3 regions of the Mesorhizobium sp. P2_D5 genome follow, and region 3 is predicted to be linked to each of the others. Evidence: predicted binding sites of a transcription regulator. Region 3 holds the regulator's gene; each other region holds the start of a gene.
The links. The regulator HrcA, encoded in region 3, represses chaperone genes, less so after heat shock. The targets are predictions, from matches to a motif close to GTTAGCACTCNCNNNNNGNGAGTGCTAAC.
Positions count from the first base shown of each region.

Region 1: a site for HrcA is predicted at 2,364-2,392, ahead of groES (co-chaperone GroES). Genes of this name have one in related genera too.
Region 2: a site for HrcA is predicted at 2,453-2,481, ahead of AC1DYW_RS14490 (co-chaperone GroES). Genes of this name have one in related genera too.

Region 1 covers NZ_JBFUEE010000003.1:77,936-82,142, forward strand. The annotation lists gene AC1DYW_RS13535 (hypothetical protein) at 1-149, opposite strand, end outside; gene groL (chaperonin GroEL) at 208-1,836, opposite strand; gene groES (co-chaperone GroES) at 1,896-2,210, opposite strand; gene AC1DYW_RS13550 (hypothetical protein) at 2,537-2,884, shown strand; gene AC1DYW_RS13555 (usg protein) at 2,907-3,176, shown strand; gene AC1DYW_RS13560 (DUF982 domain-containing protein) at 3,411-3,725, shown strand; gene AC1DYW_RS13565 (hypothetical protein) at 3,755-3,877, opposite strand; gene AC1DYW_RS13570 (Hsp20 family protein) at 4,091-4,207, shown strand, end outside.
Region 2 covers NZ_JBFUEE010000003.1:272,583-276,789, reverse strand. The annotation lists gene AC1DYW_RS14500 (hypothetical protein) at 85-243, opposite strand; gene groL (chaperonin GroEL) at 386-2,014, opposite strand; gene AC1DYW_RS14490 (co-chaperone GroES) at 2,085-2,399, opposite strand; gene AC1DYW_RS14485 (hypothetical protein) at 2,647-2,895, shown strand; gene AC1DYW_RS14480 (DUF1488 family protein) at 2,892-3,158, shown strand; gene AC1DYW_RS14475 (DUF6500 family protein) at 3,226-3,447, opposite strand; gene AC1DYW_RS14470 (hypothetical protein) at 3,521-3,712, opposite strand; gene AC1DYW_RS14465 (hypothetical protein) at 3,718-3,924, opposite strand; gene AC1DYW_RS14460 (diguanylate cyclase domain-containing protein) at 4,094-4,207, opposite strand, start outside.
Region 3 covers NZ_JBFUEE010000001.1:288,175-292,381, forward strand. The annotation lists gene AC1DYW_RS01390 (PQQ-dependent sugar dehydrogenase) at 1-731, opposite strand, end outside; gene AC1DYW_RS01395 (hypothetical protein) at 824-1,021, opposite strand; gene hrcA (heat-inducible transcriptional repressor HrcA) at 1,045-2,130, opposite strand; gene rph (ribonuclease PH) at 2,309-3,025, shown strand; gene AC1DYW_RS01410 (VOC family protein) at 3,223-3,633, shown strand; gene rdgB (RdgB/HAM1 family non-canonical purine NTP pyrophosphatase) at 3,648-4,207, shown strand, end outside.

The sequences.
Region 1 (4,207 bases), on a different contig from region 3:
GCTTTGCGCCGATCCCAACCCGCGGCCTCCGCTCTGTCGAGCAACTCGACCAGTATCGGGTCAAGCGCAACCTTCAGGTCCGCTTCGTAGTTCAGATCGGTGGCCGCACGCGACGGCGGGGGGATTACGTTCAAGTTCATCACGTTCATGGCTCTACCCATTTGTCGCTGTGTCCGCGCCCGCCGGGCGCGGACACAGCCGTTACCATCAGAAGTCCATGCCACCAGCCGGCATTGCCGGAACGGCGGATTCCTTCTTCGGCTTCTCGGCAACCATCGCTTCCGTCGTTACCAGCAGGCCGGCAACCGATGCCGCATCCTGGAGCGCGGTGCGCACCACCTTTACCGGATCGATGACGCCCTCGTTGTAGAGGTCGCCGAACGCGTTGGTCTGGGCGTTCCAGCCCCAGCCGAATTCCGGCTTCTCGCGTAGCTTGCCGACGATGATCGAGCCTTCCGCGCCGGCGTTCTCGGCGATCTGGCGCACAGGCGCTTCGATCGCGCGGCGCACGATCTCGATACCGTGCTTCTGGTCTTCATTTTCGGCCTGCACGCTGTCCAGTGCCTTGGCCGCACGCAGAAGCGCCACGCCGCCACCTGGCAACACGCCTTCCTCGACCGCAGCGCGCGTCGCATGCATGGCATCGTCGACACGGTCCTTGCGCTCCTTGACTTCGACCTCGGTCGAGCCGCCGACGCGGATGACGGCGACACCGCCTGCGAGCTTGGCCAGCCGCTCCTGCAGCTTTTCCCTGTCGTAGTCGGAGGTAGTCTCCTCGATCTGCGCCTTGATCTGACTGACGCGGCCCTGAATCTCGCTCTTCGAGCCGGCGCCATCGACGATGGTGGTGTTCTCCTTCTCGATCACCACTTTCTTGGCGCGGCCCAGCATGTTGAGCGTGACATTCTCTAGCTTGATGCCGAGATCTTCCGAGATCGCGGTGCCGCCGGTGAGGATGGCAATATCCTCCAGCATTGCCTTGCGGCGGTCGCCGAAGCCCGGCGCCTTGACGGCGGCGACTTTGAGGCCACCGCGCAGCTTGTTGACGACCAGCGTCGCCAACGCTTCGCCCTCGACATCCTCAGCGATGATCAGCAGCGGTTTGGACGACTGCACGACAGCTTCCAGCACCGGAAGCAGCGCCTGCAGATTGGACAGCTTCTTCTCGTGGATCAGCACATAGGGCTCTTCGAGCTCGACGCGCATCTTATCCTGGTTGGTGATGAAGTAGGGGCTGAGGTAGCCGCGGTCGAACTGCATGCCCTCGACGACTTCCAGCTCGGTCTCGGCGGTCTTGGCTTCCTCGACGGTGATGACGCCCTCATTGCCGACCTTCTGCATCGCTTCCGCAAGGAAGCGGCCGATCTCGGCGTCGCCATTGGCCGAGATGGTGCCAACCTGGGCGATCTCGTCATTTTTGGTCACCTTGCGGGCGTTGGTCTTCAACTCCTGGACAATCGCATCGACGGCCTTGTCGATGCCGCGCTTCAGGTCCATCGGGTTCATCCCCGAGGCTACTGCCTTCGCGCCTTCCTTGACGATCGCCTGTGCAAGCACGGTCGCGGTCGTGGTGCCGTCGCCGGCAAGGTCGCTGGTCTTCGAGGCGACCTCGCGCACCATCTGCGCGCCCATGTTCTCGAACTTGTCCTCGAGCTCGATTTCCTTGGCGACGGTGACGCCGTCCTTGGTGATGCGCGGCGCTCCGAACGACTTGTCGATGACCACGTTGCGGCCCTTGGGGCCGAGCGTGACCTTCACCGCGTCGGCGAGGATGTTGACACCGCGCAGCATGCGCTCGCGGGCGTCGGAATGGAATTTCACTTCCTTGGCAGCCATTGGATCATTCCTTCAGTAGGCAGCTTCATTGACTGGATTGCGATTGGACCAGAGTTCGATCAGGCGGCTTTCTTGACCGTCGCGGTCTGCTCGATCACGCCCATCACGTCGCTTTCCTTCAGGATGAGCAGATCTTCGCCGCTGAGCTTGATCTCCGTGCCGGACCACTTGCCGAACAGGATGCGGTCGCCGATCTTGACGTCGAGCGGCGTGAGTTTGCCACTCTCGTCGCGGGCGCCTGGGCCGACGGCAATCACCTCGCCCTCCTGCGGCTTCTCCTTGGCGGTGTCGGGGATGATGATGCCGCCAGCCGTCTTCTCCTCGGCTTCGATGCGGCGGACCAGGATACGGTCATGCAATGGACGGAACGTCATATCGTTCTCCTTCAGGACAAACAGATTTTTTAGGTTCCTCCACACCGAACCGGCAATATCGGGCCGGTGTGGGGCGCCGCGACCCTTTCAGGCATCGCGCGTATATCGAGCTAGTTTTGGAATTTTCGGGTTTCAAGGGGTCGCTGGAAAAATTTTGGCACTCTGTATTCAAGAGTGCTAGGGACATGAATTCATGAAGCTATTTTCGCTAGGGGCGCGCGACTTTCGGGTCTTGAAATTCGATCCGAACTCCACGAAATTTTGTGCGATTGGAGTCCCAAGAAGACAACGATGCCAAGGAGATTGTTAGGAAACGGAGACTGTCGATGGAACGAACCTCGTCGAGAAACATCCCCTCGATCGCCCCTGAAACCTCTGATCCTTCGCTTGACCGCCTGCTGTTCCCGGCGCTGCACTTTAGTCACCCCGATGAGGTGGTGGGCGACCGCACGCTCGACATTCAGGAAAAGCGCGCCATTCTTGCCTCATGGGCATCGGATGCTTGCGCCGTCGAATCTATGCCTGCGCTGCGAAAGCCACCGGGTGCTGCGAGCCCGGTGACGTTTGACGCCATCATGGAGGCACTTCGCCGACTGGACGATAGTCGCGCCGAGGTAGGCTGTGACCTCGAGGAACGGCGGACCCGAGAACCCCCGCAAAGACTTGATGCCTGAACGCGCGCGATAGGAGAGACGCATGGTCAGCAAGGAATTCCGGCTGCAGATGGAGGGCTACGGTCTCACAACTGCGGAAATTCACTACCGCCTTCCCGATCATCCGAGCCTTTTGCAGCTCTACGTTTGGCAGGAATACGACCTGGCACCGGAATTCCCGACCCTCAAGGGGTTTCTGGATTACTGGGAGCGCGAACTCGAAGGCGCGCTGCATTCCGTGCGAGTCGCCCATCACCGCCTTATCCGGCCTTCCGAATGGCAGGCCGTAGACGGCATCTTCACAATTCAATAGCCGGGTCCGCTCCCCTTGAACTGGAAACTGGCGTTTCCAATCTTTTTATGTGTCCAGCGCGGCTTGCCGGATGTCGGGTTAGCAGGAGCCGAAGGATCGTATGGAAACGATGCTCTTTGAAAATCCGGTTTCCGCCGTTTTCCGTGGCGATCGCCAAGTAGCCGACATCGTTTGCCGGGAGCCGCGCACGGGGAGGCAAGATTCAGTTGCCCCAAGGTTTGAAGGGAGGTCACTATGGAAAGCGCGACGTTCAAACAACCGGTTTTCGTAAGAGACGAGGGCCGTGTTGTCCAAAAGATCTGCTGTGTCATGGATGCGATAGAGTTTCTGGAAGAATGGCCGGTTGAAAGGCGCGGCCTCCTCCACGCTGCGGCGTCGGATGCATGCTACTCCGCGTACGATGGCCGGAAGTCTGTCGAGGCGGCGAACAGGGCCTTTACGACCTGGGCACGCAGGGTCGCCGTCATCGAGGATCTGCCCGCAGCGCCGCAGTGGATGGCAGGGCCGAAGATCAGCAAAATAGACCATCTTTTAGATAGTCAGGGCTAGTACTGCTGCGGCAATCTACCGCCGCAGCATCAAAGCGGATATGCCAGGTCGCCTTCGTCGTCGGGCTCGATCAGGTCAATTAGCGCTGCCACCCGTGTCCCCGGCAATGGTCGTCCCTGGCTCCTCAGCGCCTCATGGCGTGTCATAGTCATCCTTTTCCTCCGTTCGAAATACCTGCGAAGTAGATGGGCATTCGCTGGCCATCCGAAGGCGGTAGCGAAACTGCTTTAGCGGTTGCTCTTGACACGGCCGAAATCGATTCCCAACTCATCTTTGTTGGTCGCCGCGCAAGGGGCCGATGTGTCAGGGAGCGCCAGGCTTCTTGGCGTTCCCTCGTACTATGTTGCTCCAAGGAGGATGTAGCTATGAGAACGAACCTGGACTTTTCCCCCTTCTATCGGTCGAGCATCGGCTTTGACCGCATCTTCAACTTGCTCGAAAATGCCAGCCCCCCGCAGAACGCGGATAACTGGCCGCCTTAC
Region 2 (4,207 bases), on a different contig from region 3:
CGTTCGGCCGGCGCGATGGGCCCGCGCCGCTGACGCGCTAGGTGATACTGGCGTTGCGCGGAAGCAGCGACGGCTCCGCAGCGCTCACATCGGTCGTTTGGGCTCGCTCTTTGAAGGCGCTGCCGTGTCGGAATCGGACTTCTTGTGCTTGTCGGCGGCAATCCTGCGGATGCGGTCGAAGCGGCTTTCCTCGGTGATTTCGGTCGTAACGACCGTCTCTGGCTTCTGCACGAACGTGATCATGGATCCGTCTCCTGGGCTAGAGGCCTGCGCGCCGGGGGAGACTGCCCCCGGCGGTAATATCCGGCTCCTAGAACCGGCGTAGATTCATGTCAGGCCGGGTCGAAAACGGTGGTTTCCGAGCAGGCCGGCATCACCTGAAACTTTAGTAGCCGCCCATGCCGCCGCCATTGCCTGCAGGTGCGGCATCCTTGGCCGGGATGTCGGTGATCATGGCTTCAGCGGTGATCAGCAGTGCCGCGATCGAGCCGGCATCCTGCAGTGCGGTGCGCACCACTTTCGCCGGATCGACGATACCTGCCTTGATCATGTCGACATAGACCTCGTTCTGGGCGTCGAAGCCCTGATTGTGGTCCTTGCTGTCGGTGAGTTTGCCGACCACGATCGAGCCTTCGACGCCGGAATTCTCGGCGATCTGCCGGATTGGCGCTTCAAGAGCCCGCAGCACGATCGAGATGCCCGCCGTGACGTCGTCATTGGCGCCAGCGAGACCCGCAAGCGCCGACCTTGCGCGCAGCAGAGCCACGCCGCCGCCGGGCACGATGCCTTCTTCAACCGCCGCGCGCGTCGCATTCAGCGCGTCGTCGATGCGGTCCTTCTTTTCCTTGACTTCCGACTCGGTGACGCCACCGACGCGGATGACGGCAACGCCGCCGGAGAGCTTGGCTAGCCGCTCCTGCAGCTTTTCCTTGTCGTAGTCGGACGTCGTCTCCTCGATCTGACCCTTGATCTGGGCGACGCGCGCCTGGATGGTCGCCTTGGTGCCGGCGCCGTCGATGATCGTGGTGGTGTCTTTGTCGATCAGCACGCGCTTGGCGCGGCCGAGCATCTCGATGGTGACGTTTTCGAGCTTGATGCCGAGATCCTCGGAAATCATCTGGCCTGATGTGAGCACGGCGATGTCTTCCAGCATCGCCTTGCGGCGGTCACCGAAGCCCGGCGCCTTGACGGCCGCGACCTTGAGGCCGCCGCGCAGCTTGTTGACGACCAGCGTGGCGAGCGCCTCGCCTTCGACGTCCTCGGAGATGATCAGCAGCGGCCTGCCACTTTGCACCACGGCTTCGAGGATCGGCAGCATCGCTTGCAGATTGCCGAGCTTCTTTTCGTGGATGAGGACATAGGGCTCTTCCAGCTCGACGCGCATCTTGTCGGCATTGGTGACGAAATAGGGCGAGAGATAGCCGCGATCGAACTGCATGCCCTCGACGACGTCGAGTTCGGTGTCGGCGGTCTTGGCTTCCTCGACGGTGATGACGCCGTCATTGCCGACCTTGTCCATCGCCTTGGCGATCATCTCGCCGACGCTGGCATCGCCATTGGCGGCGATGGTGCCGACCTGGGCGATCTCGGCCGACGACTTGACCTTCTTGGCCCGCGCCTTGATTTCCCCAACCACGGCGGTGACCGCCTGGTCGATGCCGCGCTTGAGGTCCATCGGGTTCATGCCGGCAGCGACCAGCTTGGCGCCTTCGCGCAGGATCGAGGCAGCCAGCACCGTGGCGGTGGTGGTGCCGTCACCGGCGAGGTCGTTGGTCTTCGAAGCCACTTCACGCACCATTTGCGCGCCCATGTTCTCGAACTTGTCGGCAAGCTCGATTTCCTTGGCGACAGTGACGCCATCCTTGGTGATGCGCGGCGCGCCATAGGCCTTGTCGATGATGACGTTGCGGCCCTTGGGGCCGAGCGTGACCTTCACCGCATTGGTGAGGATCTCGACGCCGCGCAGCATGCGGTCGCGTGCATCGGTGGAGAATTTGATTTCCTTGGCAGACATTTTTTTAATCCCGTTCGTGTGGTGGAGTGAACCGCTCGCCGGAGCCTGGCAAAAGCCGGCTCCTCATTGGTCAGGCGGCCTTCTTGGCCTCGACGGCCTTCTCGATGACGCCCATGATGTCGGCTTCCTTCATGATCAGCAGGTCCTCGCCGTCGATCTTGACCTCGGTGCCCGACCATTTGCCGAACAGGATGAAGTCGCCGGCCTTGACGTCGAGTGGAACAAGCGCGCCGTTTTCGTCGCGTGCACCGGGACCAACGGCGATGACTTCGCCTTCCTGCGGCTTTTCCTTGGCATTGTCGGGGATGATGATGCCGCCCTTGGATTTGGTGTCGCCTTCGGCGCGCCGGATGACGACGCGATCGTGGAGTGGCCGAAACTTCATGAGAACTTCCTTCTGGGGGCCGGCACAGGCGGCCGCGCCCCTCCTATAGGCGCTTTGGCACTCGATAGATAGGAGTGCCAAAAATTATTCGCGGCCGGAATAAATATTCAAAAGTATTATTTCGGATTGCCGTTTCGTGATATCGCCGATTGGTCAAATAATTCAAAAAATTGAATTTTGCCGATTGAGTGCCTATTTATCGGACAAGTTCGTTTTCTCAATTTCAGGCACAAGGGAGATTTCTTCGATGGCCGAAGGCAATCAGACGATCATGGAAAAAGCTGAAGCCCGCTTTGTCGACAAGCAGAAGAAAACGGCGGAGCGCAACAAGGCAACCGCTGAGTACATGTCCGAGGCACGGGCCAGGGAGATCAAGACCGCAAGGCTGCGGGAGCTGCGGTTGGCCAAGGAAGAGGCAGACCGCGTTGCCGAAGCGCTGAACCCGACGCCGAAGAAGAAGCGGGTGGTCAAGAAAGCCACGGAGGCCAAGACATGAGCCTGACCTTCCCCAACCGCAGCCGAAGCTATGACGAAGCCGGCAAGCGCATCCGTTTCGTTGGCCATGACGGCATGTTCCAGATCTCCTTCTCCGTCGCCGCCGATGCGATGACCAGGATGCAGCCGGCGACCGCGACCAATGAAGCCGGCTATCTCGCCACATTCGATACTGAGAGCAGCGCCATCCGTGACGTGGCGTCGAAGGCCTACGACCGCACCCGCAAGAGCATGTACGTGCTGACGGCCGCCGATTTCGGCTGATCAGCTTGGTGCATGCCACTCAAAAACGGCCCCGGTCGTGAGACAACGACATCCATGGAAACCAAGATTAAATATCCATCTTCTCGACCATGGTGCGTATCTTTTCAGCCTTTTCAAAATGGTCGAGGCGGTGAGTTCTGATCCACCATTCGGCGGCTTCCATCAAAAGGTCGGGGTCGTCGTTCCTGTTGGCGAAGAACGCGTAGAACGATACGCCGACGCCAGGCCCTTTCTCGGAAATCTTGCGATCACAGACCTCCAGTATCTTCTGCTTCAGGCTGGCTCTCACGGGAATCCTCGGTTTGCGGTGTGGCGAGCTCTTGCCGGCGGCAAAGTGCTGACCTCGGCGGCGACTGCGCAGGTCAGGACTTGCGCTCTGCCCTTTCCCGGCGCTTGACGTCACGGACGTTCATCTGCACGACCATGTCCTCGGCCTCGCGCGGGCCCATCCCGACCATCACCTTTTGCCGGATCACGGCAGGCTGGCCGGTGAAGACATCGATGATGGTCCAGCTCTGGGGCAGTTCCATGCGCAGCGTGTAGCGATTGGCCATGCTGGTCAGCCCTGCATCATGAAAAACACCGTGGCCAGGATCAGCACCGTCCAGGCGATGACCGACAGCTTCAGTAGCATGCCGCCATGCGCGGCCAGAAGCTCCCGCAACCGCAACGCCACACCTGCCGACGAAACCGGCGCCTTGACAGTGGCAGCAGGCGGCTTGACGCCAAGTTTTCCAAACACAGGCAACGGCGATGGTTCACGCACGAAAACGACCTCGAATGACGGGGAAGGAGTTGGAGCAAGAATGCTCGCTTGCCTTGCATAGCACTCTTTTCTCGAGCGCCCTGCATGCCAAATGCAGATAGGGACGGCGTTGGTGAAAGATGCGCGGCGCCCGTCGACCAAGGCCGTACAACACGCCGGAGCTTGGCCCTCAGGCCGCGGCGCTGCGACCCTTCGCGGCGGCGTCGGACTTGAAGATGCGGAACGTGTTGCGCCCTGCCGCCTTGGCGGCATAGAGCGCAGTATCGGCCTGCATGAACAGGTC
Region 3 (4,207 bases):
GACCCCCAAGCAGCACCCAGCGGCTGCGACCTCGTCCAGGCGTCGAGGCCGCCATCCGGCTCCCTTGCCATGCCCTCGGCGACGTTCGATCCCGAGCCGACCGACAGATAGAGCGTCTTGCCGTCCGGCGAGAAGACGATGTCGCGGGTCCAGTGATGATTGGCAGGGATGTTGTCGACGATGGTTTCCGGATCACTGGCCGCCTTCAGGTCACCATTGCGGTAGGCAAAGCGCACGATGCTGTCACTGTTGGCGACATAGACCCATTGCGGGTCGTTGCCTGGCGGGTAGAAGGCGATGCCGTGGGGCTGGTTGAGATCGCCGGCAAAGATGCCGTCCTTCGCCGGCTTCGCGCTGCCCTCGGCAAGGCGATAGACGCGGATCTGGTTGGCTTCGCTGTCGGCGACGAACAGGTCGCCATTCGGCGCGGTGCGCACGACGCGCGGATTGTCGATGCCCGACGTGATCAGCTCGGCTGAAAAGCCCGGTGGCAAGATCGGCTCGGCGTCTGCCGGCCTGTCGGCGAGGCCGGCGCCGTTTGAGGCGGATTTGGTGACGTAAGGCCTGGGCAGATCTTGCGGCTTGATCAGGCGGCGCACCCCCGGCCTGTCGGCACGCCAGTCGCCGAAGGCGGCCGCGCCTTTCAGCACTGGCTGCTCTGCCTGCTGGGCCAATGCCGCGGTCGTGAGAAACAGTGCGGCGGGAAACGCCAGCCCGGCCAATCGGATCATTTCGTCCTCCACCTTGTCGCGAAGGAATCAACGGCCTGTTTGTTCCTCGGTTCCGCCTCACACGATGAGTTGAGGTGAAACGGTCTCCAGCCTCAGGTGCCGGCGGCGTAGAAATCGTCGTCAAGGCGCTTTTCCAGTGCGACGAGATCGGCCGGCAGCGGCAGGCCCATGGCGCGCATTTCCTGCAGTTTCTCGCGCAACTGCTCCTGGATTTCGTGCTGGTCCTCCGGCTGGTTGACCATTTCCTCGAGCAACAGACTGATCCGGGCCTTGAATTCTTCGAGCGCCATCGTCGTCTCCTCGGTTACCCAGTTCAACGCAGCATGCGGGAAATCAGCTGCGCCGTATAGTCGACCATTGGCACGATGCGGGCATAGTTGAGCCGGGTCGGGCCGATGACGCCGAGTGCGCCGACGACGCGGGCGTCCTTGTCGCGATAGGGTGCGACGACGAGCGACGAGCCCGACAGCGAAAACAGCTTGTTTTCCGAACCGATGAAGATGCGCACGCCCGATCCCTGTTCGGCCAGGTCAAGCAGCTGGATCAGCCCGTCCTGCGTCTCCATGTCCTCGAACAGGTGGCGCAACAGTTCGATGTCGGCCTGGGCGGTGACGTTTTCGAGCAGGTTGGCGCGGCCGCGCACGATGAGCCGTGCCGGCAGGCCGCTCTCTGCACCGGCCCACACCGCCAGCCCCTTCTCGACCAGGTCTTGCGACAGCGTGTCGAGTGCGGCCCTGGTCTCTTCCTTGATGCGGGCAATCTCGATCCGCGCCTCGGCCAGCGTGCGGCCGCGAATATGGGCGTTGAGGAAGTTCGAGGCTTCGTGCAACTGCGAGACGGTGATGCCGGCCGGCAACTCGACGACGCGGTTTTCGACGTCGCCGTTTTGCGACACCAGCACCGCCAGCGCCTTGGTCGGCTCGAGCTGGATGAATTCGATGTGCTTCAGTGCCACCTCGTTCTTGGCGGCCAGCACCAGGCCGGCGCCTCGCGACATGCCCGACAGCATCTGGCTGGCCTCGGTCAGCATATGTTCCAGCGTCGCACCCGAGCCGGACGCGCGCACCTGCGCCTCGATGGTGCGGCGCTCCTCGTCGGAGAGGTCGCCGAGTTCCATGAAGGCATCTACGAAGAAGCGCAGGCCGGCCTGCGTCGGCAACCGGCCGGCGGAAATGTGGGGGGCATAGATCAGGCCGAGATGCTCGAGGTCGCTCATCACGTTGCGGATGGTGGCGGGCGACAGTGAGGACGGCAGGATGCGCGACAGGCTGCGTGATCCCACGGGTTCGCCGTCCTTCAGGTAGGAATCGACGATGCGCCGGAAGATGTCGCGCGAACGCATGTCGAGCGACTGCAGCGCAGGTGACAGCAGACTGGGTTCGGCAACTGCCTTGGTCATTAGGCCAAAAACCTCCGGCCCAAGGATATAGACTTCACCATGGTCCGCGCAACCCGGTGTCTGTATCAGATCACCCAGGTGTCTGAAGTCAGATCACCGGCCATTTTCCTTTGCGCCACGCGCCCCATGCGGTTACAAGCCGGCCAAGAATCCGAAAAATGACGGGAAAGAAGCCTGAATGCGCCCCTCCAAACGCCAATTCGACGAAATGCGCGCCATCTCCTTTGAGCGCGGCGTCTCCAAGCATGCAGAAGGTTCATGCCTGGTGAAGTTCGGCGACACCCATGTCCTGTGCACCGCCAGCCTCGAGGAGAAAGTACCGGGCTGGATGCGCAATTCCGGCAAGGGCTGGGTCACGGCGGAATACGGCATGCTGCCGCGCTCGACGGGCGAGCGCATGCGCCGCGAGGCTTCCGCCGGCAAGCAGGGCGGCCGCACGCTGGAAATACAGCGGCTGATCGGCCGCTCCTTGCGTGCCGTCGTCGACCTGCAGGCGCTGGGCGAGCAGCAGATCACCGTCGACTGCGACGTCATCCAGGCCGATGGCGGCACCCGCACGGCCTCGATCACCGGCGGCTGGGTGGCGCTGTATGATTGTCTGCGCTGGATGGAAGCCCGCCAGATGGCCAGCGTCGCCAAGGTGCTGAAGGACCATGTCGCGGCGATTTCCTGCGGCATCCATGACGGCCAGCCGGTCATCGACCTCGATTATCTCGAAGATTCCTCGGCCGGCACCGATGCCAATTTCGTCATGACCGGCAAGGGCGGCATTGTTGAGATCCAGGGCACCGCCGAGGGCGAGCCCTTTTCCGAGGACCAGTTCGCCGACCTGATGGGCCTGGCCAAGAAAGGCATCCAGCGCCTGGTCAGCCTGCAGCAGATGGCGGTGGTTTAGGCCTGGTTTGTATTGATGAGGTTGGCGATCCTTCCCACCCCCCTCCGACCTGCCGGCCATCTCCCCCGCAAGGGGGGAGATCGGCTGTGGTCCTGGGTTTGGCCAACCACCAACGTTGCAAGCTGCGAGCCGGCGTTGACGCTTCCAATCTCCCCCCTTGCGGGGGAGATGCCCGGTAGGGCAGAGGGGGGTGCCTCGTGATTCCTTCCGCCATCCTTGAATCAGCCCTCTACGTCACCGACCTCGGCGCTGCTGAGCAGTTCTACACTGATATCCTCGGCCTCGACCTGCTCGGCAAGGTCGACGGCAGGCACCTCTTCTTCCGCTGCGGCTCCGGCGTATTGCTCATCTTCAACGCCGAGGCGACGAAAGTGCCGCCGGCGCCCGATGCGAGACTGAAAGTGCCGCCGCACGGTGCGGTCGGCGAGGGTCATCTCTGTTTTGCGGCCAGCGCCGACGAGATCGAGCGCTGGAAAACGCATCTCGAGGCGAAGAAGATCGCCATCGATAGCGAATTTGAATGGCCGCAAGGCGGACGTTCGATCTATATACGCGACCCCTCGGGCAATTCGATCGAGTTCGCCGAGCCACGGATCTGGGGCATATGATGCATTCGCCAACCATTCACTCGCTTGATGGAAAAAAGATCGTCGTCGCCAGCCACAATGCCGGCAAGCTGCGCGAATTCGCCGATTTGATGGGGCCGTTCGGTTTCGAAGCGAAATCGGCCAAGGACTATGGCCTGCCGGAGCCGGACGAAACCGGCACCACCTTCGAGGAGAACGCCTACATCAAGGCATTTGCCGCCGCCCAGGCCACCGGCCTGCCGGCGTTGTCCGATGATTCCGGCCTGTGCGTCGACGCGCTCGACGGCGCGCCTGGCGTCTACACCGCCAACTGGGCCGAAACCCCTGACGGTTCGCGCGATTTCGCCATGGCCATGCAACGCACCGAAGTGGCGCTGCAGGAAGTCGGTGCCGCCTTGCCGCAACAGCGCAAGGGGCGCTTTGTCGCCGTCATCTGCCTGGCCTTTCCCGACGGTGATGCCGAGTATTATCGCGGCGAGGCAGAAGGCACGCTGGTCTGGCCGCCGCGCGGCGACCTCGGCTTCGGCTACGACCCGGTGTTCCTGCCCAACGGCTTTGAAAAGACCTTCGGTGAGATGAGCGCCGAGGAAAAACA